Regions from separate parts of the Leclercia sp. G3L genome, predicted to be linked through region 2. Evidence: predicted binding sites of a transcription regulator. Region 2 holds the regulator's gene; each other region holds the start of a gene.
What was found. Region 2 encodes LexA, which represses DNA repair genes until DNA is damaged. Its sites were predicted from a motif close to TNCTGTATGTACATACAGNA; they were not measured.
Positions count from the first base shown of each region.

Region 1 (9,964 bases), 500 kb from region 2:
CTTTGCGTAGCGAAATGTGAGCCGCTTAACCTTTTTTACCACCATATTGTTGGAACCAGGCCAGCATCCGCTGCCAGCCATCTTTGGCTGATTCCGCGTGATAGCTCGGGCGATAATCAGCGTTGAAAGCGTGTCCAGCTCCCGGGTAAACCACAATCTCCGCCGTTGCGTTTGCCGCACGCAGGGCATGACGCATGGTCTCTACCGTATCCAGCGGGATCCCGGTATCTTCTGCGCCATACAACCCGAGGACGGGCGCGTTCAAATCGGTTGCAATATCAACCGGATGCTTCGGTGAATTCAGCGTCTTTTCGCCCACCAGCTTGCCATACCACGCCACGGCGGCTTTCAGCTGCGGGTTGTGCGCGGCATACAGCCAGCTGATACGGCCGCCCCAGCAGAAGCCGGTTGCCAGCAGACGATGGGGATCGCCCCCGTTGCGCGCCGCCCAGTTGGCGACGTGGTCAAGATCCGCCAGTACCTGCGCATCCGGCACTTTAGTGACCAGGTTGCTGAACAGGGTGGGAATGTCGTTGTAATCGTTCGGGTCGCCCTGACGGAAATAGAGCTCAGGCGCGACGGCCAGATAGCCTTCCAGCGCCAGGCGACGGCAGAGATCGCGAATGTGCTCATGTACGCCGAAAATTTCCTGAATCACGATGACGATTGGCAATGCCCCTTGCGCATTTTTGGGCCGGGCATGGTAAGCGGGCATATTATCGCCCTGGGTCGGAATCGAAGTCTCCCCGGCGGTAATCGCCTCTTCGGGGGTAGTGACAACGGTTGAGGCTTGCAGGTCAGCAGCAGGGGCAAATCCAGATTTTCCAGTCATGGCATTCTCCGTACCAATTAGCGCAAAAGTAAATATAGTCCGCAGGTTAACAATCCACAGTGCCCGAAACAGGCTATCTTTTGTGCAACAGATAACGATATAACTCGTTAATGTGATGTTAATCACTATTTCATGGTAATTAACTGCAATCAATTTTATTCATGGTGACGTCTGTCACGAAACAAGGCCGGTTCCTCCGGTAAAGTACCGCTTTGCTTCTGCTGACAAACTGACCCACAGAGGAGTTTTCTATGTCTAAGTCTGATGTTTTTCATCTCGGCCTCACTAAAAACGATTTACAAGGGGCTACGCTCGCTATCGTCCCTGGCGATCCTGAGCGTGTGGAAAAGATCGCCGCGCTGATGGATAAGCCGGTTAAGCTGGCAGCCCATCGCGAATTCACGACCTGGCGGGCAGAGCTGGATGGCAAAGCGGTGATCGTGTGCTCTACCGGTATCGGTGGCCCGTCTACCTCAATTGCCGTTGAAGAGCTGGCGCAGCTGGGCATCCGTACTTTCCTGCGTATCGGTACGACCGGTGCGATTCAGCCGCATATCAATGTCGGCGACGTACTGGTTACCACCGCGTCCGTGCGTCTGGACGGCGCGAGCCTGCACTTTGCGCCAATGGAGTTCCCGGCAGTGGCCGATTTCGAGTGCACCACCGCGCTGGTAGAAGCCGCGAAATCCGTCGGCGCGACCACGCACGTTGGCGTGACCGCCTCCTCTGATACGTTCTATCCTGGCCAGGAGCGCTACGACACCTTCTCCGGTCGCGTAGTCAACCGTTTCAAAGGCTCGATGGAAGAGTGGCAGTCGATGGGCGTGATGAACTATGAAATGGAATCTGCCACGCTGCTGACCATGTGCGCAAGCCAGGGTCTGCGTGCCGGTATGGTTGCGGGCGTCATTGTTAACCGCACCCAGCAAGAGATCCCTAACGCCGAGACCATGAAGCAGACCGAAAGCCACGCGGTGAAAATCGTGGTGGAAGCGGCCCGCCGCCTGCTGTAATTTCCCCTTTTCCTTGCCAAAGGCCGACCTGCTCGGCCTTTTTCTTTGCGTAGCGCCTCGCAGAAAACCCTTTTCAAACTGGACGTTTATACAGCACAATTCTATTTTGTGCGGGTCATACCTTGATGCAGGGGGCGTCGTGGATATTTCCATCCTTTTTTATGCCGTTATTGCGCTGGTCAGCGTCGGCGTGGGCTGGTTGTTCGCCAGCTATCAGCATGCGCAGCAGAAGGCCGATCAGCTTGCCGAACGCGAAGAGATGGTGGCCGATCTCAGTGCATTAAGACAGAACATAGCCCAGAGCGGGCACTGGCGCGACGAATGCGAGCTGCTCAACAACGAGCTGCGCAATCTGCGGGATATCAACACCTCGCTGGAAGCTGACCTGCGCGAAGTCACTACCCGGCTGGAGTCCACCCAGCTGCATGCGGAAGACAAAATCCGCCAGATGATCAACAGCGAACAGCGCCTGAGCGAGCAGTTCGAAAACCTCGCCAACCGCATCTTTGAGCAGAGTAACCGCCGCGTCGATGAACAAAACCGCCAGAGCCTGAACGGCCTGCTGTCGCCCCTGCGCGAACAGCTGGACGGCTTTCGTCGCCAGGTGCAGGACAGCTTCGGTCAGGAGGCGCGGGAGCGCCACACGCTGGCCCATGAAATCCGCAACCTCCAGCAGCTGAATGCCCAGATGGCGCAGGAGGCCATCAATCTCACTAAGGCGCTGAAAGGCGACAATAAAACCCAGGGTAACTGGGGCGAAGTCGTCCTGACCCGCGTGCTGGAAGCCTCTGGCCTGCGCGAGGGCCACGAATATCAAACCCAGGTCAGCATTGAAACTGAGAGCCGCGCGCGAATGCAGCCCGACGTCATTGTGCGTCTGCCGCAGGATAAGGACGTGGTCATCGATGCCAAAATGACCCTGGTGGCCTATGAGCGCTACTTCAACGCCGAAGATGACTACACCCGCGAGTCGGCGCTGCAGGAGCATATCGCCTCGGTGCGTAACCATATCCGTCTGCTGGGACGCAAAGACTATCAGCAGCTGCCCGGCCTGCGTTCGCTCGACTACGTGCTAATGTTTATCCCGGTTGAACCGGCCTTTTTACTGGCGCTGGACCGCCAGCCGGAGCTGATCTCCGAGGCGCTGAAAAACAACATTATGCTGGTCAGCCCCACCACGCTGCTGGTGGCGCTGCGCACCATTGCTAATCTGTGGCGCTATGAGCACCAGAGCCGCAATGCCCAGCAGATTGCCGACCGCGCCAGCCGCCTGTATGACAAAATGCGCCTGTTCGTCGATGACATGTCGTCGGTCGGGCAGAGCCTGGATCGCGCCCAGGATAACTACCGTCAGGCGATGAAAAAGCTGGCCTCCGGGCGGGGTAACCTGCTGGCTCAGGCCGAATCGTTCCGCAGCCTGGGCGTGGAAGTAAAACGCGAGATTAATCCGGAATTAGTTGAACAGGCCACGTCGCAGGATGAAGAGTACCGGCTGCGCAGTGATGAGCCCGTTCAAAATACAAACAACACCTTAGCAGGCGCGCAGGCGTCGGCAGACCCCCTGGAGCGTTATTCCCGGGGTGGTTGAATCGTAGGGCAAATGCGCCCAATCTGTTACACTTCTCAAACATTTGACTGATAAGCAGGCTCTGAGATGGTTGAAGATTCACAAGACACAACGCACTTTGGCTTTCAGACTGTCGCTAAAGCGCAGAAAGCTGACATGGTGGCCCACGTATTCCATTCCGTGGCGGCGAAGTACGATGTAATGAATGACCTGATGTCATTCGGCATTCATCGCTTGTGGAAGCGCTTCACTATTGACTGTAGCGGCGTGCGTCGTGGACAAACCGTGCTGGATCTGGCGGGCGGCACCGGCGACCTGACAGCGAAATTCTCGCGTCTGGTGGGCGAAACGGGCCGCGTGGTGCTGGCTGATATCAACGACTCCATGCTGAAAATGGGTCGTGAAAAACTGCGCAATATTGGCGTGGTCGGCAACGTTGAATATGTCCAGGCGAACGCTGAAGCGCTGCCTTTCCCGGATAACACCTTTGACTGCATTACCATCTCTTTCGGTCTGCGTAACGTCACCGATAAAGAGAAAGCGCTGCGTTCCATGTACCGCGTACTGAAACCGGGTGGACGTCTGCTGGTGCTGGAGTTCTCGAAGCCGATTATTGAGCCGCTGAGCAAAGCCTACGACGCCTATTCGTTCCACATTCTGCCGCGCATTGGCGAAATGGTTGCCAACGATGCAGACAGCTATCGCTACCTGGCCGAATCCATCCGTATGCACCCAAACCAGGACACCTTAAAAGCCATGATGCAGGATGCAGGCTTTGACAATGTTGATTACTTCAACATGACGGCAGGCGTTGTCGCGCTGCATCGCGGTTATAAGTTCTGAGTGGAGGTGGCAAATGCCGTTTAAACCCTTGATCACAGCCGGTGTGGAAAACGTACTCAATACCTTTCTGTACCGGTCTCCCGCGCTAAAAACGGCGCGTCAGCGTCTTAACGGCAAAGTGCTGCGGGTAGTATTAAAAGAGTTTTCGACTCCGCTGGTGCTGGTGTTCAGCGAGCGTCAGCTCGACGTGCTGGGGGAGTGGGAAGGCGAGGCCGACTGCTCCGTCATCACCCATATGAGCACCCTGCCTAAACTGCGCGATCGCCAGCAGCTTACCGCCCTGATCCGCAGCGGCGAGCTGGAGGTTCAAGGCGATATCCAGGTGGTGCAGAACTTTGTCGCGCTGGCCGATCTGGCCGAGTTCGACCCGGCAGAGCTGCTGGCCCCCTGGACCGGCGATATTGCCGCTGAGGGGATTGGTAAAGTACTACGCGGCGGTGCCTCGTTGCTGAAGAAGGGGTTTCAGCGCCAGCAGCGCTATGCCGCGGAAGTGCTGACCGAGGAGTGGCGCATGGCGCCGGGGCCGCTGGAAGCGGCATGGTTTGCAGAAGAGACCGCCGCGGTTGAGCGTGCAGTTGATGCACTGACAAAACGGCTTGAAAAACTGGAGGGCAAATGACGCCTGGTGAAATTCGGCGCCTCTACTTTATCATCCGCACCTTTTTAAGTTACGGGCTCGACGAGCTTATCCCCCGAATGCGCATCACACTGCCGCTGCGTATCTGGCGGCGAACGCTATTCTGGATGCCAAATCGCCATCAGGACAAACTGCTTGGTGAGCGACTGCGTTTGGCGCTTCAGGAGCTGGGGCCTGTCTGGATCAAGTTCGGCCAGATGCTCTCCACCCGTCGTGACCTGTTCCCGCCAATGATCGCCGATCAGCTGGCGCTGCTGCAGGATAAAGTTGCCCCGTTCGACGGTAAGCTGGCAAAGCAGCAGATCGAAAAAGCGATGGGCGATCTCCCGGTTGAAACCTGGTTCGATGATTTCGACATCCAGCCGCTGGCTTCCGCCTCCATTGCGCAGGTTCACACCGCACGGCTGAAAGAGAATGGCAAAGAGGTGGTCATCAAGGTGATCCGCCCGGACATTCTGCCGATCATCCGAGCCGATATGAAACTCATCTACCGCCTGGCCCGCTGGGTGCCGCGTCTGCTGCCTGACGGCCGCCGCCTGCGCCCGATGGAAGTGGTGCGCGAATATGAAAAGACGCTGATTGATGAGCTGAACCTGCTGCGGGAATCGGCGAACGCCATTCAGCTGCGCCGTAACTTTGAAAACAGCCCGATGCTGTATGTGCCGGAAGTCTATTCCGACTATTGCAGCCAGGACATGATGGTGATGGAGCGCATCTACGGGATCCCGGTCTCGGACGTCGCAACCCTGGAAAAGCAGGGTACCAACATGAAGCTGCTGGCCGAGCGTGGCGTGCAGGTCTTCTTCACCCAGGTGTTCCGGGACAGCTTCTTCCACGCCGACATGCACCCGGGGAATATCTTCGTCAGCTACGAGCATCCTGAAGATCCGCAGTATATCGGCATCGATTGCGGTATCGTCGGCTCGCTGAACAAAGAAGATAAGCGCTATCTGGCCGAGAACTTTATCGCCTTCTTTAACCGCGATTATCGTAAAGTGGCCGAGCTGCACGTCGATTCCGGCTGGGTTCCGCCGGATACCAACGTAGAAGAGTTTGAGTTCGCCATTCGTACGGTCTGTGAGCCTATTTTCGAGAAGCCGCTGGCTGAGATCTCGTTCGGCCATGTGCTGCTGAACCTGTTCAATACCGCCCGCCGCTTCAATATGGAAGTACAGCCCCAGTTAGTTTTACTTCAGAAAACATTACTTTACGTTGAAGGGGTGGGGCGACAGCTTTATCCTCAGTTAGACTTATGGAAAACGGCAAAACCCTTCCTTGAGTCGTGGATCAAGGACCAGGTGGGTCTTCCGGCGCTGGTGCGCTCCCTGAAAGAGAAAGCGCCGTTCTGGATTGAAAAAATGCCTGAAATTCCTGAACTGGTGTATGACAGTTTGCGTCAGAGCAAAAACTTGCAACACAGCGTGGATAAAATTGCCCGCGAGTTGCAAACCAACCATGTGCGTCAGGGGCAGTCCCGGTATCTGTTTGGCATTGGGGCGACACTGTTGTTAAGCGGCACGCTGCTGCTGATCAATCGTCCTGAGTGGGAGCTCATGCCTGCCTGGTTGATGGCGGGCGGCGTGGTTGTCTGGCTAGCCGGATGGCGCAAAACGCGCTGAATTGCGTCGCTATACCAGGGCCGCATAACGTATAATGCGGCCTGATTAATTATTCATCTATAACTGGGGAAGATGTATGGGTGGTATCAGTATCTGGCAATTGTTGATCATTGCCGTCATCGTCGTGCTGCTGTTCGGTACCAAAAAACTCGGTTCTATCGGTTCCGATCTCGGTGCGTCCATCAAAGGCTTTAAAAAAGCGATCAAAGATGATGACGAGAAGCAGGATAAATCCAGCCAGGATGCGGATTTCACTGCTAAATCCATCGCTGATAAACAAGACGATGCCAAAAAGGAAAATGCTAAACGCCACGATAACGAGCAGGTGTAATTCGTGTTCGATATCGGTTTTAGTGAACTGCTGCTGGTCTTCGTGATTGGTCTCATTGTTCTGGGGCCACAACGTCTGCCTGTAGCAGTAAAAACGGTTGCAGGCTGGGTGCGTGCGCTGCGATCGCTGGCGACTACGGTGCAAAATGAGCTGGCGCAGGAGCTTAAGCTGCAGGAGTTTCAGGACAGCCTGAAAAAGGTTGAAAAGGCGAGCATAGATAACCTGACGCCGGAACTGAAAGCCTCGATGGACGAACTGCGCGAAGCGGCGGAATCTATGAAGCGCTCCTACAGCGTCAACGATCCGGAAAAAGCGAGCGATGAAGCCAATACCATTCGCAACCCGCTGGTCAAAGATAACGAAGCGCAGCATGAAGGCGTGACGCCTGCCACTGCTGAGCATCAGGCCACTGCGCCCGAACAGGCGCCAGCCGAGCCGGTGACCCCAAAACAAGAACCGACGCCAGCGCCCGCAGAGAAAAAGCCTGCACCCGCCGCTGACGCGTCCCTCTCGTCGAGTGATAAAGCGTAAACATGGCAGTAGATGAAACTCAACCGCTGATTGCGCACCTGATCGAGCTGCGTAAACGCCTGCTGAACTGCATTATTGCGGTTTTGCTCATTTTTTTATGCCTGGTCTATTTTGCTAACGATATCTATCAGGTGGTTTCTGCCCCCCTGATTAAGCAGATGCCGCTTGGGGCCACCATGATCGCCACCGACGTGGCATCGCCCTTCTTCACGCCAATTAAGCTGACCTTCTGGGTGTCGCTGATTGCCTCTGCGCCGGTGATCCTCTATCAGGTCTGGGCCTTTATTGCCCCCGCGCTGTATAAGCATGAACGCCGCCTGGTGATCCCGCTGCTGGTCTCCAGCTCGCTGCTGTTTTATATCGGCATGGCCTTTGCCTACTTCGTGGTCTTCCCGCTGGCCTTTGGCTTTCTGGCAAATACCGCGCCGGTAGGGGTCCAGGTCTCGACCGATATTGCCAGTTATCTCAGCTTCGTAATGGCGCTGTTTATGGCCTTCGGCGTGGCGTTTGAGGTGCCGGTTGCCATCGTGCTGCTCTGCTGGATGGGGATCACCACCCCGGATGAATTACGCAAAAAACGGCCTTACATTCTGGTCGGCGCCTTTGTAGTGGGCATGCTTTTAACGCCGCCGGATGTCTTCTCGCAAACCCTGCTGGCAATCCCGATGTATTGCCTGTTTGAAGTCGGTGTCTTCTTCGCGCGCTTCTATACCGGCAAGCGACGTGAAGATCACGACGAAGAGTCCGAAGGAACAGAAGAATAACCCCAACCGCCCGCCAGGGCGGTTGTCATATGGGAGCCAGTATGTTTGATATCGGTCTGAATCTGACCAGCCCGCAGTTTGCCCAGGATCGTGACGAGGTGGTGGCAAGGGCCATCGCCGCCGGGGTCAACGGCTTACTGCTGACGGGCACCAACCTGCACGAAAGTGAACAGGCGCGACAGCTGGCGCAGCGCTACGACCGCTGCTGGTCAACGGCGGGCGTCCATCCGCACGACAGCAGCCACTGGACGGCGGAAAGTGCCAGCGCACTCCGGGCTTTAGCCGCATCCCCTGAGGTGGTGGCTATCGGTGAGTGTGGTCTCGACTTTAATCGCAACTTCTCTACTCCCGCCGAGCAGGAGCATGCCTTTAGTGCCCAGCTGGCATTAGCCGCGGAGCTGGGCATGCCGGTGTTTATGCACTGCCGCGACGCTCATGACCGTTTTCTGGCGCTGCTGGATCCCTGGCTGGATAAACTGCCCGGGGCGGTGCTGCACTGTTTTACCGGCACGCGCGAGGAGGCGATAGCCTGTCTGGATCGCGGTTTGTATCTGGGGATCACCGGCTGGGTCTGCGATGAACGGCGCGGGCTGGAGCTGCGCGAGCTGCTGCCGGTTATTCCTGCCGAACGCCTGTTGGTTGAGACTGATGCACCTTATCTGCTGCCGCGCGATCTCCGTCCAAAACCGGCATCGCGACGCAATGAACCGGCTTATCTGGGACATATCATGGAACGGGTCGCCCACTGGCGCGGCGAAGAGGCGCAGTGGCTGGCAGCGCAGACGGATGACAACGTACGTCGTCTGTTTGGCGTCGACTTTTAAACTTTGCGGAAGCTGGTATTTTTTACGCTCTGCTTCACTTCTTTATTCAGTAAGTTCAGCAGCAGCATGGAGCGGGCTTCACCGTCCGGCTCAGCGAAAATGGCTACCAGCCCTTCAAAGGCCCCTTCGGTGATCACCACATCGTCGCCGGAGAAGGGGGTATCGGGATCGGTAATGCCTTCAGGCTGTTTGTAGACCGAGAGCTGGTGGATCACGGAAGAGGGTACTGTAGCCGGGTGCGCGCCAAAGCGTACGAAGTGGCTGACACCGCGCGTCGCATTGATGGTGGTGGTGTGGATCACTTCGGGGTCGAATTCAACAAACAGGTAGTTAGGGAACAGCGGTTCACTGACGGTTGTGCGTTTACCACGGACCATTTTTTCCAGCGTGATCGCTGGCGTCAGACAGTTCACTGCCTGGCGTTCCAGATGTTCCTGAGCACGCTGAAGTTGTCCGCGTTTGCAATACAGTAAATACCAGGCCTGCATAATGACTCTTTTCCGCTTGTTATGCCGGCAAGCATATCAAAACCCTGGCGGGATCGCTAAGCTGATTATAATGGCCATACACAGAAGAAGCCGTGAATCTTCACGCTAATTTAACAAAAATACAGCATCAGGCAGTCTTACGCCGTATAATGAAACGCTTACAGAGAGAGCTTGACTAACTGCATGAAATACAACGATCTACGCGACTTCCTGGAACTGCTGGAAAAGCAGGGCGAACTCAAACGCATCACCCTTCCTGTCGATCCTTACCTGGAAATGACAGAGATTGCCGACCGCACGCTCCGCGCGGGTGGGCCAGCGCTCCTGTTTGAAAATCCGAAAGGCTACACCATGCCGGTGCTCTGTAACCTGTTTGGCACACCAAAACGTGTGGCGATGGGGATGGGGCAGGAGGATGTCAGCGCGTTGCGTGAAGTGGGTAAGCTGCTGGCCTTTTTAAAAGAGCCTGAGCCGCCAAAAGGGTTTCGCGATCTCTTCGATAAGCTGCCGCAGTT
Region 1 is NZ_CP088265.1:1,375,069-1,385,032, forward strand. It holds gene LRS40_RS07905 (dienelactone hydrolase family protein) at 26-832, opposite strand; gene udp (uridine phosphorylase) at 1,084-1,845, shown strand; gene rmuC (DNA recombination protein RmuC) at 1,985-3,433, shown strand; gene ubiE (bifunctional demethylmenaquinone methyltransferase/2-methoxy-6-polyprenyl-1,4-benzoquinol methylase UbiE) at 3,500-4,255, shown strand; gene ubiJ (ubiquinone biosynthesis protein UbiJ) at 4,269-4,874, shown strand; gene ubiB (ubiquinone biosynthesis regulatory protein kinase UbiB) at 4,871-6,511, shown strand; gene tatA (Sec-independent protein translocase subunit TatA) at 6,588-6,842, shown strand; gene tatB (Sec-independent protein translocase protein TatB) at 6,846-7,373, shown strand; gene tatC (Sec-independent protein translocase subunit TatC) at 7,376-8,137, shown strand; gene tatD (3'-5' ssDNA/RNA exonuclease TatD) at 8,179-8,961, shown strand; gene rfaH (transcription/translation regulatory transformer protein RfaH) at 8,958-9,449, opposite strand; gene ubiD (4-hydroxy-3-polyprenylbenzoate decarboxylase) at 9,633-9,964, shown strand, end outside.
Region 1: a site for LexA is predicted at 1,922-1,941, ahead of rmuC (DNA recombination protein RmuC). Genes of this name have one in related genera too.

Region 2 (9,964 bases):
GCCGCTGTTGCACCTCTGTTGCGATAATGTTCGCTAGTTCACGTTTGCCCGCCCCCATTCCGCGTTTCTGCGATACAATAGCTTCACGTTATGTATCGGAGAGTCTGGCATGTCACACCCCGCGCTTTTGCTCCTGCGCGCGCTGCGTTATTTTGACGAAATACCTGCGCTGGAACCGGAGCAGCTCGACTGGCTGCTGCTGGAAGATTCCATGACCAAACGTTTTGAGCAGCAGGGCAAAAAGGTTACCGTCACCCTCATTCAGGAGGGATTTGTCACGCCTGATGCGGTAGCGGACGAACTGCCATTACTGCCGAAAGAGGCACGCTACTGGCTGCGGGAGATCCTGCTCTGTGCCGACGGCGAGCCGTGGCTGGCCGGACGCACCGTGGTGCCTGAATCCACCCTCACCGGGCCGGAGCTGGCGCTGCAGCAGATGGGCAAAACCCCGCTGGGCCGCTATCTGTTTACCTCCTCCGAGCTTACCCGAGATTTTATTGAGATTGGTCGCGATGCCGGGCTGTTGGGACGCCGTTCCCGCCTGCGCTTAAGTGGTAAACCCCTGATGCTGACCGAGCTGTTTTTACCGGCGTCGCCGTTGTACTAAGAGGAAGAGAAAATGGAGTGGAGTCTGACGCAGAACAAGCTGCTGGCGTACCACCGCCTGATGCGAACCGACAAGCCGATTGGTGCGCTGCTGCTGCTGTGGCCGACCCTGTGGGCGCTGTGGGTGGCGACCCCCGGGCTGCCGCCGCTGTGGATCCTGGCGGTGTTTGTGGCGGGCGTCTGGTTAATGCGCGCGGCAGGCTGTGTCGTCAACGACTATGCCGACCGTAAGTTTGACGGCCATGTGAAACGCACCGCTAATCGTCCGCTACCGAGCGGCGATGTCACCGAGAAAGAGGCGCGCACGCTGTTTGTAGTGCTGGTCCTGCTCTCGTTCCTGCTGGTGCTGACCCTGAATACCATGACCATTCTGCTCTCCGTAGCAGCGCTGGCCCTGGCCTGGGTCTATCCGTTTATGAAGCGCTACACCCATTTGCCGCAGGTGGTGCTGGGTGCCGCCTTTGGCTGGTCGATCCCGATGGCGTTTGCCGCCGTCAGCGAAAGCGTGCCCCTGAGCTGCTGGCTGATGTTCCTGGCCAACATCCTCTGGGCGGTGGCCTACGATACCCAGTACGCGATGGTCGACCGGGACGATGACCTGAAGATCGGCATCAAATCCACCGCCATTCTGTTTGGGCGTCAGGACAAGCTGATCATCGGGATTCTGCAGGTCGCGGTGCTGGGGCTGATGGTGGCGATTGGTTATCTGAACCAGCTGAACGGGGTCTTTTACGCGGCGGTCGCGGCGGCAGGGGTGCTGTTTATCTACCAGCAAAAGCTTATCGCCAACCGCGAGCGCGACGCCTGTTTTAAAGCGTTTCTGAACAATAACTATGTGGGGCTGGTGTTGTTTTTAGGCCTGGCGGCGAGTTACTGGGCATAAAAAAAGCCGGGTGGCGGCTTCGCCTTACCCGGCTTACGATCTGGCAAACCCTGTAGGCCCGGTAAGCGTTAGCGCCACCGGGCGTTTTTTATTCCCCCTGCGTCGCGCTCTCAATCGTTAAGCGCACGTCCGAGGTAATCAGGTCCGCCAGCATCTGGTACACCTTCATCGTCTCTTCCGGCTCGGCATCACCACTGTCACTGATGTAGCCCTCGTCACGCAGCGTCAACACCAGCGAACTGAAGACCGCTTTATCGAAGAACTCCGGCGCGTTGATGCCGTGCAGCATCGACAGACGCTGTGCCAGCGTGCGGCTCTCTTTCTCCAGCGTCCCGCGGTTGATCGACGGGTTGGCGCTCAGCAGCCAGAAGGTAATGGCATAGCGCTGCACGGTTTCGCGTGCGCCCGCCGCCAGCAGCTGCAGCGTGCGTGCCCGGGACGGGTTGATCAGCAGAAGGTCATCTTTCTGCGAAATCAGTCCCTGGTGGGTCAGCTCTTCAATCTGCTTATCCAGCACCTCTGCCAGCTCGTCGTTGTCCCAGCGCAGGAACAGCTCGGCTTTCAGCATCGGGTAGAGGGCGGTGACATGCTCCAGCAGCGCCTGACGGGTGATCTGGCGATGCTGGGTGATGATGGCCGCCATCAGCGACGGCAGCATCAGCATATGCGCAATGTTGTTGCGGTAGTAGGTCATCAGTACCGCCTGCTCGCGCGGCAGAATGATGATATCGCCGATGGTGTCCTTCTCGACCTCAAACTTGTTCATCTGCAGCGCGTGCTCGATCAGCTCGCTGGCGCTGGCGGTCGGTACCGTGGCATCTGCCGCGTACGGCACGTTGCGCATCAGGTTCAGGTAGCAGTCGAGCTGCTCGGTCAGCTGTTCACGGGTGAGCGAGCGCTGGCGAGAGGCCAGCAGAGCGGTACAACACAGGTTCATGGCGTTGGCCGCCCCGGCGTTGTTAATACGTACCATCAGATCGGCGGCTATGGCGTTCACCGTTGGCGTCAGCCAGGCCGGACGCACCGCTTCGATCGGATCGATGGACTCGCGCCACTCCGGCACACGGTGATTGAGATAAGTCATCAACGGCATAGGTTCGCCGAAGTTAACATACCCCTGACCAAGGTTGCGCAGCTTGCTCAGGCCGCGCAGCATCTGCAGCAGGCTCTCTTTCTCTTTGGTGGCGCCGCGCAGCTCTTTGGCGTAAGTACCCACTTCCATCACGTGCTCGTAACCGATGTAAATCGGCACCAGAGTGATTGGACGCGTACCGCCACGCAGCATCGCCTGAATGGTCATCGACAGGGTGCCGGTCTTCGGATCGAGCAGACGCCCGGTACGGGAACGGCCGCCTTCCACGAAATATTCCACAGAGTAGCCGCGGCTGAACAGCTCGCCCAGATACTCACGGAACACGGTAGAGTAGAGCTTATTGCCTTTAAAGGTACGGCGAATGAAGAACGCACCCAGACGGCGGAAGATCGGGCCAGCCGGCCAGAAGTTGAGGTTGATACCCGCAGCGATGTGCGGCGGCACCAGCCCCTGGTGATAGAGCACATACGAGAGCAGCAGGTAGTCCATGTGGCTGCGGTGGCAGGGCACATAAACAATCTCATGGCCGTCGTGGGCCAGCTGGCGCACACGCTCGGCGTTGTGCACGTTGATCCCCTGATAGAGACGGTTCCATGTAAAGCTCAGGATACGGTCGCTAAGGCGGATCATCTCGTAGGAGAAGTTGGCCGCAATCTCTTCCATCAGGGCGATGGCGTTTTGCTGCGCCTTCTCGTGGGAGATTTTTTTGCTGCGCGCTTCGTCTTCGACGGCGCGGGCGATCGCTTTCGAGGCCAGCAGCTTGTTAAACAGATCCTGACGTGCGGGCAGGCGCGGGCCTACCGCGGCCAGACGCTGACGGGCAAAGTGCATGCGCGCCACGCGGGCCAGCTTCTGGGCGATGGTCTTATCCGTACCGTGCTCATCGGCCATGCGGCGCAGTGAGACTGACGGCGAGAAACGGACAAAGCTGTCGCGGCCGAGCCAGTTGACGGCGAAAAATTTCTGCACCCCGTTAAGCATGCGCAACGGCGGATTCTCTTCGCCTTTATCACGCCCCGGACGACGGCCAAACATGACCGATACGGGCACCATCTGCACGTCCAGCAGCGGGTTGCTGCGGTGCAGGTCGAGGTAGTCATGGAACAGCTTGATCGACTCTTCTTTCGGCGTGTACCAGGTGAACACGCGAGGGCCACCGTGGATAAAGATGTAGCGCGGCAGCTGAGTGCCGTCGATCTCCAGCGGCTCCAGCGGATCGGGAAGATCGTGCGCCAGGCATTGGGCGCGCAGCGTCAGCAAGTCGGCCTTCGAGTTATAAGGCAAAACGTACATAATAGGACGCGAGGTATCGAGTCCCAACTCCAGCGTGGGAACCGCCGGAATAGACTTGCTTTTTACCAGGACGCTTAATGGTAAATTAAGTAATTTGTAGTAAATTCGTGGCCAGCCAGACATAAACGATGTAAAGCCTCTGGTTAAAAATGCAATTGCGGCGCAAGGATAACAGAAAGCGCGCAAAATTTCTGTTGTTACCCGTCATACTTCCGGTGGCTGCGCCAGGCGCTTAAACCACCGTTTCTGACGCTATTTTCGAAGAAAGGTTTCTTTTAATGGCCAATAATACCACTGGGTTAACCCGAATCATTAAAGCTGCCGGCTATTCATGGAAAGGCATCCGTGCTGCCTGGATCAATGAAGCCGCATTTCGCCAGGAGGGGGTTGCTGTCGTCGCGGCGATTATTATTGCCTGCTGGCTGGATGTTGATCCCATCACTCGCGTATTACTGATTGGCTCGGTGATGTTGGTGATGATAGTCGAAATTTTGAACAGTGCGATCGAGGCGGTGGTCGACCGTATCGGCACTGACTTTCACGAGCTCTCGGGCCGGGCAAAAGATATGGGTTCTGCCGCGGTGTTGATGGCGATTATCGTTGCGTTGTTTACCTGGGTCACGCTGCTTTGGGGACATTTACGATAAGCCTTCAGAAACCGAACAAGTCTCTGGTTTTTTATGCGGTTTGTGGTTCCAAAATCACCTTTAGCTGTATATACTCACAGCATAACTGTATATACACCCAGGGGGCGGAATGAAAGCGTTAACGACCAGGCAGCAAGAGGTGTTTGATCTCATTCGGGATCATATCGGCCAGACGGGTATGCCGCCGACGCGTGCAGAAATCGCGCAGCGTCTGGGCTTCCGTTCTCCAAATGCCGCCGAAGAGCACCTTAAGGCACTGGCGCGTAAGGGTGTGCTTGAGATTGTCTCCGGAGCGTCTCGCGGTATTCGCCTGCTGGTTGAAGCCGAAGAGGGCCTTCCGCTCGTCGGCCGCGTCGCCGCCGGGGAACCGCTGCTGGCGCAGCAGCACATTGAAGGCCACTATCAGGTCGATCCGGGCATGTTTAAACCGAGCGCAGACTTTCTGCTCCGCGTAAGCGGCATGTCGATGAAAGACATCGGTATTCTGGATGGCGATCTGCTGGCAGTACACAAAACGCAGGACGTGCGTAACGGTCAGGTGGTTGTGGCGCGTATCGATGATGAAGTCACCGTTAAGCGACTGAAAAAGCAGGGCAACACCGTGCAGCTGCTGCCGGAAAACAGCGAGTTTTCCCCGATTGTTGTCGACCTGCGTGAAAATAACTTCTCCATCGAAGGTCTTGCGGTTGGCGTCATCCGCAACGGTGAGTGGTTATAACGCCTTTCTGACAGACTGCGACCCTGTCGCAGTCTGCTTTTCCTGCCTCCGGCGAACATTTTCATGTCTCTCCTGACTGCTTCAGACAAGGCGTTGTGGCGTCTTGCACTTCCCATGATCGTCTCCAATATCAGCGTCCCTCTTCTCGGGCTGGTGGATACGGCTGTCATTGGTCATCTCGATTCGCCCGTCTATCTGGGCGGTGTCGCCATCGGCGCGACGGCAACCAGCTTCCTGTTTATGCTGCTGCTCTTTTTGCGCATGAGTACCACCGGGCTTACTGCCCAGGCCTATGGCGCGAAGGATCCGTTGCGTCTGGCCCGCGCGCTGGTGCAGCCGCTGATCCTGGCCCTCGGTGCCGGTCTGTTGATTGTGCTGTTGCGCACACCGCTCATCGATCTGGCGCTGCATATCGTTGGCGGCAGCGAGGCCGTTCTTCATCAGGCGAGGCGCTTCCTGGAGATCCGCTGGCTCAGCGCCCCGGCATCGCTGGCTAACCTGGTGCTGCTCGGCTGGCTGCTGGGGGTGCAGTATGCCCGGGCGCCGGTGATCCTGCTGGTAGTGGGGAACCTGCTCAACATCGTGCTGGATCTTTGGCTGGTGATGGGCCTGCAGATGAACGTGCAGGGGGCTGCGCTGGCGACCGCTATCGCAGAGTACGCCACCCTGCTGATCGGCTTATGGATGGTCTGGCGGGTGCTGGCCCTGCGCGGTATTTCGCTGGCGCTGCTGAAAGCGAGCTGGCGGGGCAACATCCGCAAACTGCTGGCCCTCAATCGCGACATCATGCTGCGCTCGCTGCTGCTGCAACTCTGTTTCGGGGCGCTGACGGTAATGGGCGCGCGGCTGGGGCCGGAGATTATCGCCGTCAACGCCGTGCTGATGACCCTGCTGACCTTTACCGCCTACGCGCTGGATGGCTTCGCCTACGCGGTTGAGGCCCACTCCGGGCAGGCCTATGGCGCACGGGAAAGCGGCCAGCTGCGGGAAGTGTGGCGGGCGGCCTGCCGTCAGTCCGGCCTGGTGGCGCTCGCCTTCGCGCTCGTTTACGCCCTGGCAGGCGATCGGATCATTGCCCTGCTGACTTCGCTGCCCGAACTACGCGCGCTGGCGAGCCACTATCTTATCTGGCAGGTGGTTTTACCGGTGGTGGGCGTCTGGTGCTATTTGCTGGATGGGATGTTTATCGGCGCAACCCGCGGGGCAGAGATGCGCAACAGCATGGCCGTAGCGGCCGCCGGCTTTGGCCTGACGCTGTTCACCCTGCCGTGGCTGGGTAATCATGGCCTGTGGCTGGCTCTGTGCGTGTTTCTTGCCCTGCGGGGGCTCTCTCTGGCCTGGATCTGGCACCGGCACTGGCGCAACGGCAGCTGGTTTTCATAGCGGCTTCACCCGACTGAATGGTAAAAGATTCCGAATAACAAACCCAACGCCGCAGGCTTATCTATAATTATTATCACGTCCAGCACGAAACGTATTTCAGGACGAACTTAACCTTAACGACCGAACGAAGAGGAATCGATGATGAATAAAGACCAAGTCGGCGGTAACTGGAAGCAATTTAAAGGTAAAGTGAAAGAACAGTGGGGCGACCTGACTGATGACGATATGACCGTCATTGAAGGTAAACGTGACCAGCTGGTGGGTAAAATTCAGGAACGCTATGGTTATGAGAAAGACCAGGCGGAGAAAGAGGTTGGTGACTGGGAAACCCGTAACAACTATCGCTGGTAATTAACCTATACCCGCAGGTACACGGATGTACGCCCAGGGCGACCTTTCAGGTCGCCCCTTTTTTTGCCCTCAGCGCGGCTTTTTCTTCAGCTGGATGGAGTGATCGTGCTGACAATCCTCCTGATGGCGACAGGCTTCCACTTCAACGCAGTTGCGGCACAGGCCGTGTGCTTCAATCACGTTGTGGCGCAGGGCAAAGCCCATCTTCGCGGCCAGAGTGTGCATGATATCTTCCACCCCTTCAGCGCCTTCTTCCTTCACGCTGCCACAGCGGTCGCAGATAAACATCGCTGAGGTGTGGGTCGGCTGATCGAACAGATGGCACAGCACGTAGCTGTTGGTTGACTCCACTTTATGCACAAAGCCCTGCTCGAGTAAAAAATCGAGCGCCCGATAGACGGTAGGCGGCTTGGCCTGAGGCTCGCTCTCGCGCAGCAGGTCGAGCAGATCGTAGGCGCTGATGGCCCCGTTTTGCAGGCTCAGCAGACGCAACACTTCAAGGCGCTGCGGAGTCAGGCGCACATTGCGTTGCGCGCACAGCTTTTCGGCTTGCGCTAACAGTGCCTGCATTGTGGTCGTTTCCATTTTGCACCTCGAATGACGTGGAATAACAAACCGCCAGTTTACCATGTTCTGACCTAAACGCCGAGATCCACCGGGTGTGCTACCCTGACGAAAAACCACTGGGGGTGAAAAGATGAAAAGACCGGACTGCATTCGACACTGGCGCGAAGTAGAAGGCGCCGACAACTCGACCTATCCCGACAGCACAGAGCGTTTCTCCATTGGCGCGCCGCTGGCCCGTGCGCTGGGGCTGGGCCGCCTCGGTATCCATCATGAGCGCCTCCCGCCAGGGCGCCGTACTTCGTACCCGCATGCCGAAAGCGATGAAGAGGAGTTCATCTTTGTGCTCGAGGGTTATCCCGAAGCCTGGATAAACGGTTATTTATGGAAACTGGAGCCAGGAGACAGCGTCGGTTTTCCTGCCGGGACGGGCGTCTGCCACACCTTTATTAATAATACCAGTGAAGAAGTGCGGTTATTAGTGGTGGGAGAGGCGAATAAAAAACATAACCGAATTTATTATCCGCTGAATGCGGTATATGCCGCCACGCGTGAAGATCGCTGGATCGATCATCCCCCGCAATTTTTTGGTCCTCATGACGGAAAACCAGGGCAAAAGTAATTTCTTGTTCTATACATATTAAAGAAATAAGGAAATCAATAACTTAATCTAATACTAAAGTTTAGATAAATTCGGCTCCTCATACTTTTTTCACAAAGGACGTATGCCCCTGCGCGGTATTTAGCCGCCGGGGTTTATTCACCCAAAATAAGTCAGGTGTCCTGTGAAAATAAAATTCAAATTTTCTGTGGCGGGAATTGCCACCGGTATTCTTTTGGCTAATCAGGCTGGAGCAGCAAATACCTGGACGGAAGCACGCGGCGATGCAATGGGTGGAACGGGCGTTGCGTCGGCGCATTATAGCAGCGGGGTGCTGATCAACCCGGCCCTGCTGGCAAAATCCAAAGCAGAAGACGACGTCGCCATTATATTCCCCTCGGTGGGGGCGCAGATTAGCGATAAAGACAATCTACAGGACAAGATCGATGAGATCAGCGATGAGATCAGGGCCGATCGGGAGATGATCGACGATCTGACCGTGGCGCGGATCCTGGCCGATCCGCAGGGAACGCTCAGTGAGCTTCAGGGAGCCGCGGGCAATCTGGCCGATCAGCTGGAGTTCCTCGAAGGAAAAACCGCCCACGGCAACGCGGGGGCAGGGATAGCCGTCAGCATCCCGGGTTCGGGGCTGTCGCTGGCGTTTGTCGCTAAGGCCAATGCTCACGCGCGCATCAGCTCGGAGATCGATCAGCAGGACATTGCGTTCTTGCGCAGATTGCAGGGCAACGCGGGCATGACTAACCAGATGGCGCAGGGGGCGGCCCGGAACGGCAGCGACGTGATTACCCGCAACCTGAATTCCGTCGCCATGGGCAGGGCGGCGATCGTTTCCGACTACGGCGTGGCGGTTGCCCGCCAGTTTGATTTCAACGGCCTGCCGGTCTCGGTCGGCGTGACGCCAAAACTGCAGCAAACCTGGCTCTACAACTACACCACCTCCATCTATACCTACGACAGCAGCGATTTTAACAGCAGTCGTAACCGCAATGACGATACCAGTTTTAACGTCGATGTCGGCGTCGCGGTCGACTTCGGTGAAAACTGGACGGTCGGCCTGAGCGGGCAGAACCTGTTCTCACGGGATATTGATACCAACGATATTCGCATTCTCCACGGGCGTACCGGGCAGGAGGTGAGCTATCAGGACACGTACCAGATCCGCCCTCTGGTCACGGCAGGGGTGGCCTGGCATACCGGCCTGCTCACCCTCAGCGCCGATGGCGATCTGACCAAAACCCGGGGCTTCAGGAGTGAAGAAGACTCGCAGTATGTCGGAGTGGGGGCAGAAGTGTCCCTGCTGGGCTGGCTGGCGGTGCGCGGCGGCTTTCGCGGGGACGTGAAGGGCAACGACAGTAACGTCTTCACCGGCGGCTTTGGCTTTGCCCCCTTCAATACCGTGCATATCGATTTAACCGGCATTTACGGCGAGGATGAAACCTGGGGTGCCGGGGCGCAATTCAGCGTCACCTTCTGACGGGATCCGGAGGCGCTCTGCCTCCGGCGAATATGTGCTATAGTAGCGCCCCATTTTCAGCAGATGCTTAAAACTTCGCCATGTCGTCAGAAAACTCGTCCCTCTATCCTGCTCACCGTTTTTCCATCGCGCCGATGCTCGACTGGACAGACAGACACTGCCGCTACTTCCTGCGCCAGCTGTCGCGTCATACCCTGCTCTATACCGAGATGGTGACCACCGGGGCGATTATTCATGGCAAGGGCGACTATCTCGCCTTCAGCGAAGAGGAGCATCCGGTGGCGTTGCAGCTTGGCGGCAGCGATCCGGCCGCGCTGGCGCGCTGTGCGA
Region 2 is NZ_CP088265.1:877,529-887,492, reverse strand. It holds gene ubiC (chorismate lyase) at 110-607, shown strand; gene ubiA (4-hydroxybenzoate octaprenyltransferase) at 620-1,489, shown strand; gene plsB (glycerol-3-phosphate 1-O-acyltransferase PlsB) at 1,578-3,998, opposite strand; gene LRS40_RS05605 (diacylglycerol kinase) at 4,154-4,522, shown strand; gene lexA (transcriptional repressor LexA) at 4,632-5,240, shown strand; gene dinF (MATE family efflux transporter DinF) at 5,304-6,623, shown strand; gene LRS40_RS05590 (CsbD family protein) at 6,765-6,974, shown strand; gene zur (zinc uptake transcriptional repressor Zur) at 7,044-7,559, opposite strand; gene LRS40_RS05580 (cupin domain-containing protein) at 7,672-8,160, shown strand; gene LRS40_RS05575 (conjugal transfer protein TraF) at 8,324-9,634, shown strand; gene dusA (tRNA dihydrouridine(20/20a) synthase DusA) at 9,715-9,964, shown strand, end outside.

Region 3 (9,964 bases), 1.1 Mb from region 2:
CGATGGGCCTCGAAGCCTGTATGACCCTCGGCACGCTGGATGATCATCAGGCCCAGCGTCTGGCCTCGGCGGGGCTGGATTACTACAACCACAACCTCGACACCTCCCCGGAGTTCTACGGCAACATCATCACCACCCGGACCTATCAGGAGCGTCTGGACACACTCGACAAAGTGCGCGATGCGGGCATCAAGGTCTGCTCGGGCGGGATTGTCGGCTTAGGCGAAACGGTCACCGATCGCGCCGGGCTGCTGTTGCAGCTGGCAAACCTGCCGACCCCGCCGGAGAGCGTGCCGATCAACATGCTGGTGAAGGTGAAAGGCACCCCGCTGGCCGACAACGACGACGTCGACGCCTTTGACTTTATCCGCACCATTGCGGTGGCGCGGGTGATGATGCCGACCTCGTACGTACGCCTCTCGGCGGGTCGCGAGCAGATGAACGAGCAGACTCAGGCGATGTGCTTTATGGCCGGGGCTAACTCCATCTTCTACGGCTGCAAGCTGCTTACCACCCCGAACCCGGAAGAGGACAAGGACGTGCAGCTGTTCCGCAAGCTGGGGCTCAACCCGCAGCAGACCGCGGTGCTGACTGGCGATAACGAGCAGCAGCACCAGCTCGAACAGCAGCTTTTCAATGCCGATACCGACCAGTTCTACAACGCGGCGACGGTATGACCTGGCAACAACGCATCGATGCTGCCCTCGACGCTCGTCGGGCGGCCGACGCCCTGCGCGTGCGCACCCCGGTGGAGAACGGCGCCGGGCGCTTTCTCACCCGCGAGCAGCGGCGGTACTGCAACTTCTCCGGCAATGACTATCTCGGCCTGAGTCAGCACCCCGACATCATCCGCGCCTGGCAACAGGGCGCGGAGCAGTACGGCGTGGGCAGCGGCGGCTCCGGCCACGTCAGCGGCTACACCCACGCGCATCAGGCGCTGGAGGAGCACCTTGCCGGGTGGCTCGGCTACCCGCGGGCGCTGCTGTTTATCTCCGGCTTTGCCGCTAATCAGGCGCTGATTGCCGCCCTGACCGGCAAAGAGGATCGCATTGTGGCCGACCGCTTAAGCCACGCCTCGCTGCTGGAAGCCGCCAGCCACAGCCCGGCTCAGCTCAGGCGCTTCGCCCACAATGATGTCGCCCAGCTGGATTCGCTGCTGGATAAACCCTGCGCCGGGCAACAGCTGGTAGTGACCGAGGGGATCTTCAGCATGGACGGCGACAGCGCCCCGCTGGGCGACATCCACGCGGCGGCCCAGCGTCAGGGCAGCTGGCTGCTGGTGGACGATGCCCACGGGATTGGCGTCACCGGGCCAGAGGGGCGGGGAAGCGCTGCCAGCCTGCGGGTAAAACCCGAGCTGCTGGTGGTGACCTTCGGTAAAGGCGTTGGGGTCAGCGGGGCGGCGGTGCTGTGCAGCGAATCCGTCGCCGACTACCTGCTGCAGTTCGCCCGCCATCTGATCTACAGCACCAGCATGCCGCCTGCCCAGGCGGTGGCGCTGCTGGCGGCCTTTAACCTGATTCGCAGCGACGAAGGCGACGCGCGTCGGCAGCGGCTGGCTGCGTTAATTGACCAGTTCCGCGCGGGCGTGCGCGATTTGCCGCTGGCGATCACCGCCTCGCAGAGCGCCATTCAACCGCTGATCGTCGGCGAAAACGCGCGCGCCCTGCACCTGGCGCAGGTCCTCAGAGAGCAGGGGATCTGGGTGACCGCCATTCGTCCGCCTACCGTGCCGGCGGGCACGGCGCGCCTGCGCCTGACCCTGACGGCGGCGCATGAGCCGGAAGATATCACCGCGTTACTGGAGGCGCTGCATGTCGCAAGTGAATAAACAGGCGATTGCCGCCGCCTTTGGCCGGGCGGCGCACAGCTACGCGCGCCACGATGGTCTCCAGCGGCAAAGTGCCGACGGGCTGCGGGCTTTGCTGGCAGAAAACAGGTTTGCCAGCGTGCTGGACGCCGGCTGCGGTCCGGGGAGCAACAGCCTGGCCTGGCGCCAGGCCGGGAGTCATGTGACGGCGATGGATCTCTGCGCCCCGATGCTGGAGGAAGCGCGCCGCAACCAGGCGGCCGACTGCTATCTGCAGGCCGATATCGAAGCCATTCCGCTGGCGGAGGGGCAGTTCAGCCTGGTCTGGAGCCATCTGGCGGTGCAGTGGTGCGCCAGCCTGCCGCAGGCGCTGGCAGAGCTGTATCGCGTGGCGCAGCCGGGAGGCAAGGTGGCCTTCACCACGCTGCTCAACGGCTCGCTGCCGGAGCTGAATCAGGCCTGGCAGGCGGTGGATACCCAGCCGCACGCCAACCGTTTTCTGACCGGACAGCAGGTGAACGATGCCCTGTCCGGCTGGCAGTACCGCTGTGCGGTCCAGACCGTCACCCTGCTGTTTGAGGATGCGCTCAGCGCCATGCAGTCCCTGAAGGGGATCGGCGCCACCCATCTGCACGCCGGGCGGGCCGACAGGCCCTTAACGCGCGGCCAGCTGCAGCGGCTGGCACAGGCCTGGCCACAGCAGGCGGGGAAATTCCCGCTCTCTTATCAACTTTTTCATGGAATTATCGAACGTGACTGAACGTTATTTTGTCACCGGCACCGACACCGAGGTCGGTAAAACCGTCGCCAGCACCGCCCTGTTACAGGCGGCACGGGCGCTGGGCCGCAACACTGCCGGATACAAACCGGTGGCCTCGGGCAGTGAGATGACCGCACAAGGGCTGCGCAACAGCGATGCGCTGGCGTTACAGCGCAACAGCAGCGTGGCGCTGAGCTACCCGACGGTGAACCCCTATACCTTCGCGGAGCCGACGTCGCCGCACATCATCAGCGCCGACGAGCAGCGCCCGATCCTGTTCAGCACGCTCTCCGCCGGGTTACGCACCCTGGAGAGCTGTGCCGACTGGGTGCTGGTGGAAGGGGCGGGCGGCTGGTTCACGCCGCTGTCGCAGGAGCAGACCTTCGCCGACTGGGTGCTGGCCGAACGCCTGCCGGTGATCCTGGTGGTGGGGGTGAAGCTGGGCTGTATCAACCACGCGATGCTGACCGCGCAGGCGATTCAGCAGGCGGGACTGCATTTTGCAGGCTGGGTGGCGAACGGAGTAGTGTCCCCCGGCAAGCGCCATGCCGAATACATGACGACGCTCCGGCGCGTGCTGCCCGCTCCGCTGCTGGGCGAGATCCCGTGGCTGGGCGATACGGCTGACACCTCGGCAGTCGGGCAGTATCTGTCTCTTACTGCGCTGACGCCGTCGGCCCCATCCAGTGGGCAATCAGCGGGTCATCCAGCTCGCTGACCCGACCCTGAGCCACGTTTCGCCCCCGGTAAAGCAGGCAAAAGCGATCCGCCACCCGACGGATCAGGGAAAGATGTTGTTCGGCCAGCAGCACCGATAATCCCAGCTCCCGGTTGAACCTGAGCAGCAGCTGCGCCAGCTTGAGGGTAAACAGCTGGCCGGTGCCGCGGCTGGGCTCGTCGAGGATCAACAGGCGAGGGCGGGTCACCAGCGCGTTCGCCAGTGCCAGCTGGTACTGCTGGTCGTCATTAAGACCCGAGGCCCGATGCTGGCGCAGCGGGTACAGCTCCGGAAAGAACTCAAAAACGTCGCGGCTTACCGATCCGCCCGCGACGCCTTTCGCCATCCGCGCGACATGCAGATTCTCCTCTACCGTCAGTTGCGAAAAGATCCGCCGGTCCTGTGACACAAAGCTGATCCCCTCTCCTGGACGGGTCTCTGGCCCGGCGTCATGCCAGACCATGGTGCCGCTGGCGATGGGCAGCAGCCCGGCAATACAGCTCACGAGGGTAGTTTTCCCCATTCCGGGCAGCCCGACGACGCCGGTGCAGAGGCCGGGAGGCAGATCGAGGTCAACGTTCCACAGGGTGTGGCGATCCCCGTAATACTGGTTTACAGCGCGCAGGCTTAACATGGTATTGCTCCTTTTCAGGCATCGGTGACACCTGATGCTCTGCAAGACTCTTGCCACAGCCCAAAAAATGGCGCTTAACCCTTCTTTTTTCGGATTAGGTTCGAAAATGCGCGCTGCGATGACAGGAACCTGCACTGCGTCGGTGCCCCGTTTTATGCACCTGGTGCAGGTACTATTTTGATTAAAATGTGAGCAATGCCTCACCAGTTCGTTCGCTGATTTTTGTCATAAGATCGCCATAATTGGGTGATAAAAATTTTTTACCGTCGCGCTGGGGAGAAAAACCGGGAACGGGCCGAGTCACGTTCCGTATGGCCTGGAGACAGTTATCCACTATTCCTGTGGATAACCATGTGCATTAGAGTTAGAAAACACAAGGTAAGCGAGAGAATACGCGGCCTGCGCCTGAATTGCTGCGAAACGCGTCTTTTTGAAAACTTTATTGCAGATCAAGGCGTTAAATAAAAGCAATCATTGTCATCAAACTGTCAATCAGATGCGCTAAAGTCCGGCGGTTCGCCTTGACAAATGTTAAAAAACAAAAAATTCTGGGGATAACCGACCCCTGATGGAATTTTATCCCGTCACAGCCGAAATTTTGCGCAGCTTTGCTTGATTCCCGCTGCTGCTGGCACAAAACCACGCAGATGCTACTGGGTTTATAACCAGTATAATTTACTGGCAAAAATAGCCATGAGGAGTAAAATTACACACTTGCCGTATTAATCATCATCAGGTCGCCGTTCATGAGTAAACCGTTCAAACTGAATTCCGCTTTCCGTCCTTCTGGCGATCAGCCTGAAGCGATTCGCCGTCTGAAAGAGGGGCTGGAGGATGGGCTTGCACACCAGACGCTGCTGGGGGTGACCGGTTCGGGTAAAACCTTTACCGTCGCCAACGTGATCGCCGATCTTCAGCGGCCCACCATGGTGCTGGCACCTAACAAAACCCTGGCTGCGCAGCTGTACGGCGAGATGAAAGAGTTCTTCCCCGAAAACGCGGTGGAGTACTTCGTCTCCTACTACGACTACTACCAGCCGGAAGCCTACGTCCCGAGCTCCGACACCTTTATTGAAAAGGATGCCTCGGTGAACGAGCATATCGAGCAGATGCGTCTGTCCGCCACCAAGGCCCTGCTCGAGCGCCGCGACGTGGTGGTGGTAGCCTCGGTGTCAGCCATTTACGGCCTCGGCGACCCCGATCTCTACCTGAAGATGATGCTGCACCTGACTCAGGGGATGATTATCGATCAGCGCGCCATCTTGCGGCGCCTGGCGGAGCTGCAATATACCCGCAACGATCAGGCGTTCCAGCGCGGTACTTTCCGCGTTCGCGGCGAGGTCATCGACATCTTCCCGGCGGAGTCGGACGACTTCGCGCTGCGCGTGGAGCTGTTTGATGAAGAGGTGGAGCGGCTGTCCCTGTTTGATCCGCTGACCGGCCACGTGGAGTCGATTATTCAGCGCTTCACCGTCTACCCCAAAACCCACTACGTTACCCCGCGCGAGCGCATCGTGCAGGCGATGGAAGATATCAAGGTAGAGCTGGCGGATCGCCGCAAGACCCTGCTGGACAACAACAAGCTGCTGGAAGAGCAGCGCATCAGCCAGCGTACCCAGTTCGATCTCGAGATGATGAACGAGCTGGGCTACTGCTCCGGTATTGAAAACTACTCGCGCTATCTCTCCGGCCGCGGGCCGGGCGAGGCGCCGCCGACCCTGTTTGACTACCTGCCGGCGGATGGCCTGCTGGTGGTGGACGAATCCCACGTGACCATTCCGCAGATTGGCGGCATGTACCGCGGTGACCGGGCGCGTAAAGAGACCCTGGTGGAGTACGGCTTCCGTCTGCCGTCGGCGCTGGATAACCGCCCGATGAAGTTCGAAGAGTTTGAGGCGCTGGCGCCGCAAACCATCTACGTTTCCGCGACGCCGGGCAACTACGAGCTGGAGAAATCGGGCGATGAAGTGGTGGATCAGGTGGTGCGTCCGACCGGTCTGCTGGATCCGATTATCGAAGTGCGTCCGGTTGGCACCCAGGTGGACGATCTGCTGTCGGAGATCCGTGCCCGGGCGGCCATCAACGAGCGCGTGCTGGTCACCACCCTGACCAAACGCATGGCGGAAGATCTGACCGAATACCTCGAGGAGCATGGCGAGAAGGTGCGCTATCTGCACTCGGATATCGACACCGTGGAACGTATGGAGATCATCCGCGACCTGCGCCTTGGCGAGTTCGACGTGCTGGTGGGGATCAACCTGCTGCGTGAAGGGCTGGATATGCCGGAAGTGTCGCTGGTGGCGATTCTGGATGCCGATAAAGAGGGCTTCCTGCGCTCCGAGCGCTCGCTGATCCAGACCATTGGTCGTGCGGCGCGAAACGTCAACGGCAAAGCGATTCTTTACGGCGACAAGATCACCCCGTCAATGGCGAAAGCCATCGGCGAAACCGAACGCCGCCGCGAGAAGCAGCAGCGCTATAACGAAGAGCACGGCATTACGCCGCAGGGTCTGAACAAGAAGGTGGTGGATATCCTGGCGCTCGGCCAGAACATCGCCAAAACCAAAGCGAAGGGCCGCGGCAAGTCGCGCTCACCGGTGGAGGCCGATACCGTTGCCCTGACGCCGAAAGCGCTGCAGCAGAAGATTCACGAACTGGAAGGGCAGATGATGCAGCACGCGCAGAATCTGGAGTTCGAAGAGGCCGCGCAGATCCGCGACCAGCTGCATCAGTTGCGGGATTTATTCATCGCCGCGTCGTAGTTTGTGCCCGGTGGCGCTGCGCTTACCGGGCCTACGAACGGCTTAAACTTGTAGGCCCGGTAAGCGCTAGCGCCACCGGGCGATAAAGGCCGCACAGTCTTAACCCAACGCCTGCACCGCCTTCTCCAGCGCCACGCGCAGTAAATGCCGGTCATGGCGGTACTTAATATCGCTCGCCTCAAGTGGTTCCTGTACTACCACCCGGCCTTCCATGCCTGAGACATCAGTACAAGGCCCGACCACCACCGCATCGATAATCTTTTTCCCGACATACTGCTCCATCAGGGCCAGCTTAGCGGGCAGCGAAAGCCCGGCGGCGGCAGGGCTGAGCTCGCGACCCAGATTGCCGATGTAAACCACGGGGGCAGGCGTCCGGCGCAGCGCCTGGGCCAGCTCGTTGTTCAGCAGCAGCGGCATCAGGCTGGTGTAAAAACTGCCCGGGCCAATCAAAATTAAATCTGCTTCACCAATGGCCTCAACTGCTTCACGGGTCGCCGGAACCGTGGGGTAGAGCATCAGCTCTTTCGGCGGCAGAAGCAGCTGGTCGATATTCACTTCGCCATAGACTTCATGGTCGTTACTGTCGATGGCCATCAAATCCACCGGAAGTTCGGACATCGGAATCAAAAACGCATCCACTTTTAGCAGGTTGCGGATTAAATTGATCGCCTCCAGAGGCCGCACGCTGAGATGATCCAGCGCCTTTAACATCAGATTTCCGAGGTTATGCCCCGAAAGTTCGCCATTACCGCCAAAACGATACTCAAACATCGCGGAAGCGACGCTGGGTTCGGTGATAAGTTGATTTAAACAGTTGCGCATATCACCCCAGGCGATGCCCCCTTCGGCGCGACGAATGCGTCCGGTTGAGCCGCCGTTATCGGTGGTGGTAACGATCCCGGTAAGCCGTGAACCGAGCGATGACAAGGAGGACATCACCCGGCCCAGTCCGTGGCCTCCGCCGAGAGCGACGACGCGGTCGAGATCCGCAAAAGTGCGATTGCGCATAGAAATTCCTTAGTAAGACGAACACCTTAACAGTAACTCAACTACCCCTAAATGACGATGTCCCGCCCGGGGCAAAATGACATATATCAATGCAATAATTTTATAATGACGTATTCTGAATCGAAATGGCACGAACATGTCGATATATACAACTTTATATAGCGAAAGACGATAATAGCGAAACTGCTTTTAACACGCTACTATCGGCATAACCACGTTTTCTTAATCGAAAACATACACTCTAGCCTTTGCGCCTGTGTCGACAGATATGGTGCTCTGGCCGTGGCGGTTTCGCCACCAGGGTACAGAAAGAAATGACTGTGCCTCCCGTATCAGGAAAGGTGTACATGGCTTCACAACTTACCGATGCATTCGCGCGTAAGTTTTTTTACCTGCGTTTGTCGATTACCGATGTGTGCAATTTCCGTTGCACCTACTGCCTGCCGGACGGCTACAAACCCGGCGGTATCACCAATAACGGCTTTCTCTCCGTGGACGAAGTCCGCCGCGTGACGCGCGCGTTTGCCGCCATGGGCACAGAAAAGGTCCGTCTTACCGGCGGCGAACCCTCGCTGCGCCGTGACTTCACCGACATCATTGCCGCAGTACGTGAAAACGACGTCATCCGCCAGATTGCGGTCACCACTAACGGTTATCGCCTGGCGCGCGATGTCGCCGACTGGCGCGATGCGGGGCTCACGGCCATCAACGTCAGCGTCGACAGTCTGGATGCCCGCCAGTTTCACGCCATCACCGGCCAGGATAAATTCCACCAGGTGATGGAGGGCATCGATGCGGCCTTTGCGGCCGGCTTCGACAAGGTGAAGGTCAACACCGTGCTGATGCGCGATGTGAACCATCATCAGCTGGATACCTTCCTGGCGTGGATCAAGCCCCGCCGCATTCAACTGCGCTTTATCGAGCTGATGGAAACCGGCGAGGGCAGCGACCTGTTCTCCCGCCATCACATCTCCGGCATGGTGCTGCGCGATGAACTGCTTAGACGCGGCTGGATCCATCAGCTTCGCCAGCGCAGCGACGGCCCGGCACAGGTCTTTTGTCACCCCGACTACGAAGGGGAGATCGGTCTTATCATGCCGTATGAAAAAGACTTCTGCGCCAGCTGCAACCGCCTGCGCGTCTCGTCGGTGGGTAAACTGCACCTGTGCCTGTTTGGCGACGGCGGCGTCGACCTGCGCGATTTGCTGGCCGATGACGCCCAGCAGCAGGCGCTGGAAGCGCGCATTTCTGAGGCGCTGATGCACAAAAAACAGACCCACTTCCTGCATCAGGGCAACACCGGGATCACCCAGAACCTGTCCTACATAGGCGGGTAATCGCAAAAGGAACCAGAAGATGAGTCAGGTAAGCGCTGAATTTATCCCGACGCGTATTGCTATCCTTACCGTTTCCGAACGCCGCGGCGAAGAGGATGATACCTCCGGCCACTGGCTGCGCGATGCGGCCCATGAGGCGGGGCATCAGATCGTCGACAAGAGCATCGTCAAAGAGAACCGCTACGCCATTCGCGCGGAAGTGTCGCGCTGGGTCGCCAGCGACAACGTTCAGGTAGTGCTGATCACCGGCGGCACCGGGTTTACCGCGGGCGACCAGGCCCCCGAGGCGCTGCTGCCGCTGTTCGATCGCGAGATTGAAGGCTTCGGGGAAGTGTTCCGCATGCTCTCGTTCGAAGAGATTGGCACCTCCACGTTGCAGTCGCGCGCCGTGGCTGGGATCGCCAACAATACGGTGATTTTTGCCATGCCGGGCTCCACTAAAGCCTGCCGTACCGCATGGGAAAACATCATTGCTCCGCAGCTGGATGCCCGTACGCGTCCGTGTAATTTCCATCCTCATCTAAAGAAGTAAGCTATGTCGCAACTGACCCACATTAACGCCGCTGGCGAAGCGCATATGGTGGATGTCTCCGCCAAAGCCGAGACCGTGCGTGAAGCCCGCGCGGAAGCGTTCGTCACCATGCTTCCCGAGACGCTGGCAATGATCGTTGACGGCAGCCACCACAAAGGGGACGTCTTCGCCACGGCGCGGATCGCCGGGATCCAGGCGGCGAAACGCACCTGGGATCTTATCCCGCTGTGCCATCCCCTGATGCTGAGCAAGGTCGAGGTCAACCTGCGGGCCGAGCCGGAGCATAACCGGGTGCGCATCGAATCACTGTGCCGCCTGACGGGAAAAACCGGGGTGGAGATGGAAGCCTTAACCGCTGCCTCCGTGGCGGCATTGACCATCTACGACATGTGCAAAGCGGTGC
Region 3 is NZ_CP088265.1:4,586,804-4,596,767, reverse strand. It holds gene bioB (biotin synthase BioB) at 1-677, shown strand, start outside; gene bioF (8-amino-7-oxononanoate synthase) at 674-1,831, shown strand; gene bioC (malonyl-ACP O-methyltransferase BioC) at 1,815-2,570, shown strand; gene bioD (dethiobiotin synthase) at 2,563-3,288, shown strand; gene LRS40_RS23490 (ABC transporter ATP-binding protein) at 3,227-3,922, opposite strand; gene uvrB (excinuclease ABC subunit UvrB) at 4,669-6,684, shown strand; gene yvcK (uridine diphosphate-N-acetylglucosamine-binding protein YvcK) at 6,784-7,692, opposite strand; molybdenum cofactor riboswitch at 7,918-8,052, shown strand; gene moaA (GTP 3',8-cyclase MoaA) at 8,040-9,029, shown strand; gene moaB (molybdenum cofactor biosynthesis protein B) at 9,049-9,561, shown strand; gene moaC (cyclic pyranopterin monophosphate synthase MoaC) at 9,565-9,964, shown strand, end outside.
Region 3: a site for LexA is predicted at 4,574-4,593, ahead of uvrB (excinuclease ABC subunit UvrB). Genes of this name have one in related genera too.